Regions from separate parts of the Kitasatospora sp. NPDC048286 genome, predicted to be linked through region 2. Evidence: riboswitches for the same ligand, from Rfam matches in the RefSeq annotation. Region 2 holds a riboswitch; the other holds the start of a gene.
The links. A riboswitch is a leader RNA that binds a small molecule or an ion and turns the genes downstream of it on or off. The one in region 2 is predicted to bind glycine.
Positions count from the first base shown of each region.

Region 1: it holds a riboswitch for glycine, as region 2 does, so the genes downstream of both, gcvT (glycine cleavage system aminomethyltransferase GcvT) here and gcvP (aminomethyl-transferring glycine dehydrogenase) in region 2, are expected to answer to the same signal.

Region 1 is NZ_JBICZE010000005.1:52,212-56,618, forward strand. Features, by position in the region: gene ACGF13_RS12875 (enhanced serine sensitivity protein SseB C-terminal domain-containing protein) at 1-273, opposite strand, end outside; gene ACGF13_RS12880 (enhanced serine sensitivity protein SseB C-terminal domain-containing protein) at 391-1,194, opposite strand; glycine riboswitch at 1,603-1,704, shown strand; gene gcvT (glycine cleavage system aminomethyltransferase GcvT) at 1,934-3,055, shown strand; gene gcvH (glycine cleavage system protein GcvH) at 3,156-3,530, shown strand; gene glyA (serine hydroxymethyltransferase) at 3,609-4,407, shown strand, end outside.
Region 2 is NZ_JBICZE010000003.1:13,112-17,518, reverse strand. Features, by position in the region: gene gcvP (aminomethyl-transferring glycine dehydrogenase) at 1-1,797, opposite strand, end outside; glycine riboswitch at 2,035-2,138, opposite strand; gene ACGF13_RS07945 (PRC and DUF2382 domain-containing protein) at 2,366-3,502, shown strand; gene ACGF13_RS07940 (MFS transporter) at 3,662-4,407, shown strand, end outside.

The DNA.
Region 1 (4,407 bases), on a different contig from region 2:
CTGCTCGGACGAGGTGACGGCCGGCGCGTAGCCGTGGCCGCTGATCTCCATGTTCCCGTACTGGGCGTCCGGGCTGCCCGGCGTGCCGTGCCACAGCAGCATCCAGACCTGACCGTCCGCCAGCGCGTGCAGCAGCCGCTCGTACGCGTCGTAGCGCTCCGGCGCGACGTCGCGCAGGGCGCGCTCCAACGCGCCGGGATCAGCTCCCGGGCGCCCGGCCGGTGCCTGGCCCCAGGGCCCCGGCACACCGCCCGCTCCCGTTCCCGCACTCATGCGCCCACCTCGCCGCGCCTCTTTCCCTCAACCCGCCGACCCGTCGGCCGTCTGCACGCACCCTATGGCGCGGCACCGGCCACCGCCACGGCGACGTGCCTTTGATACGGACCCCGCTCAGACCCGCGCGTAGAACGGCTGTACCCGGGTGAGCAGCCACTCGACCACCGGGTCGTCGGCGAGGTCGAGCAGTACGAGGTGGACGCCGCCGGGCAGCGGCGCGGTTCCCAGGGCTCGCCCGAGTGCCTCGTTCACCGCGGCCGGATCGGCCGGTGCCGCCGCGTCCAGCTGGACGCCCACGAACATCACGGTCGGCTCGCCCTCGATGCTGGCCAGCGCCCTGCGGGCGGTCAGCACCCCGGGCAGCGCCGACAGTTCGCTCCGGCAGACGGCCAGGAAGTGCTCCGGGTCCTCGCCCGGCACCGGCTCGCGCAGCGCCACCCGCCCGCCGGTCGGCTCCGACGCGTCGCCGGCGCCCTCCCAGCGGTCCACGCGCGGACCGCGGCGCAGCTCGGCGACCCCCTGCGGCGGCACCGGTATGCCCACCGCCGCCTCCGGGTTCACCGCGATGCCCAGGCCCAGCGGCAGCCCGCGGGCGAACTCCCACACCGGCGCGATCGCGAAGGCCATCCCCGGCGCCTGCTGGAGGAACACCTCCTGCGAGGAGAACACCGGCACGTACGGGTCGCCACCCAGCTCGATGGTCGGCAGGTCCAGCGACTGCCCCTGCGGGTCGGCCCCGGCCGGCAGCGGCACCCACACCTGGCTGCGCGCCAGCACCTCGATCACCCGCGGCGTCGCGCCCGGGTCCCCCAGGGCCGCGGTCAGCACCTGCTCCAGCTCGTTGGCCGGCCAGGAGCCGCCCGCCGGCGCCTCCTCCGGTCCGCCCCACCCCTGCTGCTGCTCCACCGGGTACCCCATGCGCCGCCGATTCCGCCCTCTGCCGGTCGGCCGCCCACTGCTGCGCCGACGCGCAGCAGTCTAGGGCCCGTCTTCGAACGCCCGTCGTCCGCCCGAAGGGCGGGCGGGGCGGCGTTGGGGTGCGTGCATCGCAAGGCGGAGGAGGGAGCCACTGCGGAGCATTGGTGACCGACGACAACGCGGCGAGGTGCGTGCCCCGGCGTCGCCCCGCAGGCGGGCGTTCGAAGACGGGCCCTGCGGCCCCGGGGCCTTCCTCTTTAGGGCTCGTGTTCGGGTGCCGTCCGGGGCCCGTGTCCGGATACCGCGCGGTGTGACCGGGTCCCCCCTCCCCTCGTCGCCCGGGACGTGCCATGATGTGCCCGTCCGACGGCATGCGCCGCGGGCCCCTACAACTCCACACCGGCCGCTCGAACCCGCGCGGGAGAGCCCGGAGTGCCGCTCAGGCACAGCCGGCGCCGAAGGAGCAAGTCCTCCCCGGAATCTCTCAGGCACCCCTACCGCACGGGTTAGGCACATCTGGAAAGCGGCGCACGGCCATGTCGTGTGCCCACCCACGGTGCAAGCCGTCATGCTGTCCCCCAAGCTGGAAACGGCTGCGGGCGGCGGGCGGTGAAGCTCTCAGGTTCGACGACAGATGGGGAGACCCACGCCGCCGCATGCCCGCGCGCAGGGTCGGCCCCCGAGCGGGTCCGATCCGGTGCGTGCACCCCTGAGTGCCCCGACCGAGGAGTTCCTGGCCATGTCGTCCCTCCGCCTGACCGCGCTCGACGCGCTGCACCGCGCCCTCGGCGCGACCATGACCGACTTCGCCGGCTGGGACATGCCGCTGCGCTACGGCAGCGAGCGCGAGGAGCACCTCGCCGTCCGCACCAAGGCCGGCCTGTTCGACCTCTCGCACATGGGCGAGATCACCGTCACCGGCCCGCAGGCCGGCGAGATGCTGGACCACGCGCTGGTCGGCTTCGTCTCCGCGCTCGGCGTGCTGCGCGCCCGCTACACCATGATCTGCGCCGAGGACGGCGGCATCCTGGACGACCTGATCGTCTACCGCCTGCGCGAGGACGCCTTCCTGGTCGTCGCCAACGCCTCGAACGCCCAGCTGGTCCTCGACGAGCTGATCGCCCGCGCCAAGGGCTTCGACGCCGTCGTCACCGACGACCGCGACACCTACGCGCTGATCGCCGTCCAGGGCCCGGAGGCCACCGGCATCCTGGCGAAGACCACCGACGCCGACCTGCCCGGCCTGAAGTACTACGCGATCCTCCCGGCCCAGGTGGCCGGCCGCGACGTGCTGCTCGCCCGCACCGGCTACACCGGCGAGGACGGCTTCGAGATCTTCTGCCACCCGGTCGACGCCGAGCCCGTCTGGCAGGCGCTGACCGCCGCCGGCGAGGGCCACGGCCTGATCCCGTGCGGCCTGTCCTGCCGCGACACGCTGCGCCTGGAGGCCGGCATGCCGCTGTACGGGCACGAGCTGTCCACCGACCTGACCCCGTTCGACGCCGGCCTGGGCCGGGTCGTCCGCTTCGACAAGACCACCAACGAGGGCGCCTTCGTCGGCCGCAAGGCGCTGGAGCAGGCCGCCGCCGCGGCCGAGACCAACCCGCCGAAGAAGCTGGTCGGCCTGGTCTCCGAGGGCAAGCGGGTGCCGCGCGCCGAGTACACCGTGGTCTCCACCGAGGGCGAGCCGATCGGCCGGATCACCTCCGGCGCGCCGTCCCCGACGCTCGGCCAGCCGATCGCGATGGCCTACGTCGACGCCGCCCACGCGGAGCCCGGCACCACCGTCGCGGTGGACGTCCGCGGCAAGCACGAGCCCGTCCAGGTCGTGGCGCTGCCGTTCTACAAGCGCGCCCGCTGAGTCTTCGTCCCGCCCCCGTTTTTCCCATACACGCACGTCGCAGCCGTCCGCGCGGCGGCCCGCTTCGTCGTGCCCGCTTCCCATCCTGGAGAATGACGCCATGAGCAACCCCCAGCACCTGCAGTACACCAAGGAGCACGAGTGGCTGACGGCCGCCGAGGACGGTGTCTCCACGGTCGGCATCACCGAGCACGCCGCCACCGCGCTCGGTGACATCGTCTACGTGCAGCTGCCCGCGGTCGGCGACACCGTGACCGCCGGTGAGACCTGCGGCGAGCTGGAGTCCACCAAGTCGGTCAGCGACCTGTTCTCCCCGGCCACCGGCGAGGTCACCGAGATCAACCAGGACGTCATCGACGACCCGGCCTCCGTGAACGCGGACCCGTTCGGGAACGCCTGGCTGTTCAAGGTGCGCGTCGAGGCCACCGACACGCTGCTCAGCGCGGACGAGTACACCGCCTTCATCGGCGGCTGACCAGCCCGTGACCGGGCGGGCCGCTCGCCGGCCCGCCCCCACCGTCCCTCCGCTCTCCTCCACCGGGAAGACCACACCATGACGGTTCTCAACCAGTCCCTGCACGCCCTCGACCCGGAGATCGCCGCCGCGGTCGACGCCGAGCTGCACCGCCAGCAGACCACCCTGGAGATGATCGCCTCCGAGAACTTCGCCCCGGTGGCGGTCATGGAGGCGCAGGGTTCGGTCCTCACCAACAAGTACGCGGAGGGCTACCCCGGCCGCCGCTACTACGGCGGGTGCGAGCACGTCGACGTGGTCGAGCAGATCGCGATCGACCGCATCAAGGCCCTGTTCGGCGCCGAGCACGCCAACGTCCAGCCGCACTCGGGCGCGCAGGCCAACGCCGCCGCGATGTTCGCGCTGATCCAGCCGGGCGACACCATCCTGGGCCTGAGCCTGGCCCACGGTGGCCACCTGACCCACGGCATGAAGATCAACTTCTCCGGCAAGCTCTACAACGTGGCCGCGTACCACGTGGACGAGAAGACCGGCCAGGTCGACATGGCCGAGGTCGAGCGCCTCGCCAAGGAGCACCAGCCGAAGCTGATCATCGCCGGCTGGTCGGCCTACCCGCGCCAGCTCGACTTCGCCGCGTTCCGCCGGATCGCCGACGAGGTCGGCGCGCTGCTCATGGTGGACATGGCGCACTTCGCCGGCCTGGTGGCCGCCGGGCTGCACCCGAACCCGGTGCCCTACGCGGACGTGGTCACCACCACCACCCACAAGACCCTGGGCGGCCCGCGTGGCGGCGTCATCCTGTCCAAGGCCGAGTTCGCCAAGAAGATCAACTCCGCGGTCTTCCCCGGCCAGCAGGGCGGCCCGCTGGAGCACGTGA
Region 2 (4,407 bases):
GGTGTCGCCGTTGGCGTGGTGGTAGGCGCGCACGGCCAGCAGACCGGCGAACTCGCCCTGGGAACCCGCGTTCGGCTGGATCGACACGGCGTCGTAGCCGGTCACCTCGACCAGCTGCTGCTCCAGCTGGCGGATCAGGGTCAGGAAGCCCTGGGCCTGGTCGATCGGCGCGAAGGGGTGCATCTGGCCGAACTCCGGCCAGGTCACCGCCTCCATCTCGGTGGTCGCGTTGAGCTTCATGGTGCAGGAGCCCAGCGGGATCATGCCGCGGTCCAGCGCGTAGTCCCGGTCCGACAGGCGGCGCAGGTAGCGCAGCATGGCGGTCTCCGAGCGGTGGCTGTGGAAGACCGGGTGGGTCAGGTACTCGTCCTCGCGCAGCAGCGCGGCGGGCAGCGTCTCGGCGGCCTCGGCGACCTCGCCGGCGGGAACGCCGAACGCGGCCCAGACGCCGGCCAGGTGCTCGCGGGTGGTGGTCTCGTCGGTGGAGACGGAGATCCGGTCCTCGCCGTCCTGGTACACGTTGATGCCGTTGGCGCGGGCGGCGGCGGCGATCTCGGCGGCGCGGCCCGGGACGACGGCGGTGACGGTGTCGAAGAACTCGCCGTGCAGCAGCTCGACGCCGCCGGCCCGCAGGCCCTCGGCGAGGGCGGCGGCGTAGCGGTGGGTGCGGCGGGCGATGTCGGCCAGGCCGTCCGGGCCGTGGTAGACGGCGTACATCGAGGCCATCACGGCGAGCAGCACCTGGGCGGTGCAGATGTTGCTGGTGGCCTTCTCGCGGCGGATGTGCTGCTCGCGGGTCTGCAGCGCCAGGCGGTAGGCGCGGTTGCCGTCGGCGTCGACGGAGACGCCGACCAGGCGGCCGGGCAGCGAGCGGGCGTACTCGGTACGCACCGACAGGTAGCCGGCGTGCGGGCCGCCGAAGCCCATCGGCACACCGAAGCGCTGCGTGGTGCCGCAGGCGATGTCGGCGCCCAGCGCGCCCGGGGACTTGAGCAGGGTCAGCGCCAGCAGGTCGGCGGCGACGGCGACGATCGCGCCCAGGCCGTGCGCCTGCTCGATCACCGGGGCGAGGTCGCGGACCACACCGGTGGCACCCGGGTACTGGATCAGCACGCCGAAGACGCCGCGCTCGGCGATCTCGGCCGGGATGCCCTCGGACAGGTCGGCGACGACGACCTCGACACCGGTCGGCACGGCGCGGGTGTTGATCACCGCGAGGGTCTGCGGCAGGGTCTCGGCGTCGACCAGGAAGACACCGCCCTTGACCTTGGTGACACGGCGGGCGAGCGCCATCGCCTCGGCGGCCGCGGTGCCCTCGTCCAGCAGCGAGGCGCCGGAGGTCGACAGGCCGGTCAGGTCGGAGACCAGGGTCTGGAAGTTGAGCAGCGCCTCCAGGCGGCCCTGCGAGATCTCCGGCTGGTACGGGGTGTAGGCGGTGTACCAGGCCGGGTTCTCCATGACGTTGCGCAGGATCACCGGCGGGGTGAAGGTGCCGTAGTAGCCCAGGCCGATCATCGGCTGGAGCACCTGGTTGCGGTCGGCCAGCTCGCGCAGCTCGGCGAGGACCTGGGCCTCGGTCCGGCCCGCGGGCAGGTCCAGGGCGGTGATGGAACGGATCGCCTCGGGCACCGCGGTGGCGGCGAGCTCGTCCAGCGAGCCGTAGCCGACGGACGCCAGCATCTTCTCCTGCGCGGCGGCGTCGGGGCCGATGTGGCGGTTCTCGAAGGGACTGGCCAGCTCAAGCTCGGTGAGGGTCGAGGCGCCGGTGGGGCGTCCCGCGTTCGGCTGGGCGTTCATGGTGGTCGAGGCCTCCTGGTCACGGACCGGCGGGGGTACGCACGCCGGCCGGCCTCGCCGCTGCGGGCGGCGGACAAACCTGGGCGGGCGGACCCGACAGGCCTCCCCCTCTGTCATCGGGACCTGAGAGCTTCACCCGCACGGGGCGCTGTGGGCGCTCCGCCGGCTTGCACCGTCGGTGAGGGTGGTGATCGCCGGCTTCCGTGCCGACGCTCCTGCCCTGCTTTCCAGAGTGACCTACCCCACACGGTACGGATGCCTGAGAGATTCCGGGGAGGAGTTGCTCCTTCGGCGCCCCGACCAGCGGTTTTCGTTGTCGGAGACTCTCCCGAGCGGGCTCTGCGGTCGCCGCCCAGGGTACCAGCGGGAGGCCTCCCGATCACGGGTGCGTCGGGTCACTCGAGGTCTACGCGCGTCCCCCGGACGGCCGATCGCACGACCCCGTCCGGCGCACCCCGCTCGCGCCCGTCCGATTCATGGCATTTGGTGTGAAGTGGCGGACGGGACGGGTGCTCCGGCCGCCCTGCTGCGGGAGTTCCGCAGGCCCAGCGCACGCGGGAGGAAAGAAGTGCAGACCGACATCGACCCCCGGGACCTCATCGGTCACAAGGCCGTCGACCGCAACGGAGACAAGATCGGCACGGTCGACGAGGTCTACCTGGACGACGCCACCGGCCGGCCCGAGTGGGCCGCGGTCCGGACCGGCATCTTCGGCCGGGACGCCTTCGTCCCGCTGACCACCAGCGAGTTCGCGGGCGACGAACTGCGGGTGCCGTACGACAAGTCGCTGGTGAAGGAGTCACCGGACTTCGGCGTCGGCCAGCACCTGTCCCCCGCCCAGGAGCTCCAGCTCTACCGCTACTACGGGCTCGACACCCCGATGGACAGCCGTCCACACGGGAACGGGAGCCGGGCCAAGCAGCCCGACCTCGACTTCGGCACCACGGCGGCCGCTGCCGCCACCACCACGACCGCCGCGGCCCCGGCCAAGCCACTCACCTTCCACAGCCCCGAGCGATCCCCCGAGCACGCCCCGGCGAGGCCCCCCGCTGCCGCCGCCACGCCCGTCACCCCCGACAGCGCCAGGACCGCCCCGGAGGCCGACACCCGGACCCCCGGCACCCCCGCGGCCGCCACCCCGCCGACGGCGGCGCCCGCCCCCGCCGCACCCGCCATGGAACCGAAGCAGTCGCAGCCCGCCCCCATGCCCACCCCGGCGGCGGCCACCACGACCGCCACCGCGCACTCGGGCACCCCCACGGCCGCCCCGAGCAGCCCGGTCGAGATCACCTGCCGCGAGGAGCGGCTGGAGGTCACCACCGAGTGGCACGTCCTCGGCACCGCGAAGCTGCGCAAGTACGTGACGACCGAACAGGTCGAGCGCCGCGTTCCGGTGGTCCGCGAGCGCGTCCGGGTCGAGCGGACGCCGATCAGCGAGGCCGAGCGCGCCACGCTCACCGACAAGGAGATCGCCGAGACCGTCCAGGAGGTCACTCTCCGTGAGGAACGTGCGGTGGCCCGCAAGTACCTCGCGCCCGTCGAGCGGATCCGCCTGGTCGTCGAGCGGTACACGACCGAGGAGGTGATCCGGGAGGAACTCCGTCGCGAGCACGTCGAGGTCCACGACACCACGAACCCCCACACCCCACCGTCCGCCTTCACTCCCGACACCCCCCGCCCGGCCCCAGCACGCCCGCTCGCCTGACCGCCCCCACCAGCAAGGGCCCTGGACACCGTCCGGGGCCCTTGTCGCGTACCCGACCCTTCGACTTTGCCAAAGCTTAACCACTCGATATTTGACACTCTGAAGTATCTCCCTGCATGGTTACTTCAGTTCATTCACTATGTACGGGAGGAAGCAACCGTGAGTGAGGCACCACAGCCCACCACCGCGGCCGAGAAGCAGAGCAGCGCCCGGGTCCTGCCGGCCCTCATCCTGGCGATGCTGTCGTTCAGCGTGGTGCAGACCGCGGTCGTCCCGATCCTGCCCTCGCTGGCCAAGGAACTGAGCGTCTCCGCCTCCAGCATCACCTGGCTGATGACCGCCAACCTGCTCTCCGCAGCCGTGCTGACTCCCCTCCTGGGCCGTTTCGGCGACCTCCGGGGCCGTAAGCCGATGCTGCTGATCTCGCTGGCCGGCCTGGTCGCCGGTTCGGCGCTGGCGGTCAGCACCCACTCCTTCACCTGGCTGGTCGTCGCCCGCGTCCTCCAGGGCGCCGGCGGCGGTGTCCTGCCGCTCGCGATCAGCATCGTCCGTGACGAGCTGCCCAAGCAGAAGGTGACCGGCGGCGTCGCCGCCATCAGCGCCTCGATGGGCGTCGGCTCCGGCCTCGGCCTGGTCGCCACCGGTCTCCTGCTGGAGCACTGGGACTACAAGTCGATCTTCTGGATGGGCCTGGTCTTCGGCCTGATCGCCATCGCCCTGGTCGCCTTCCGCGTGCCGACCGACCCGGTCACCGACAAGGAGGGCGGCGCCGACCCGCTGGGCGCCCTCACCCTGGCCGGCTGGCTCTCCGCGCTGCTGGTCGCGGTCAGCCAGGGCAACCACTGGGGCTGGACCTCCAACAAGACGCTCGGCCTCTTCGCCGTCGCCGCCGTGGTCGCCCTGGT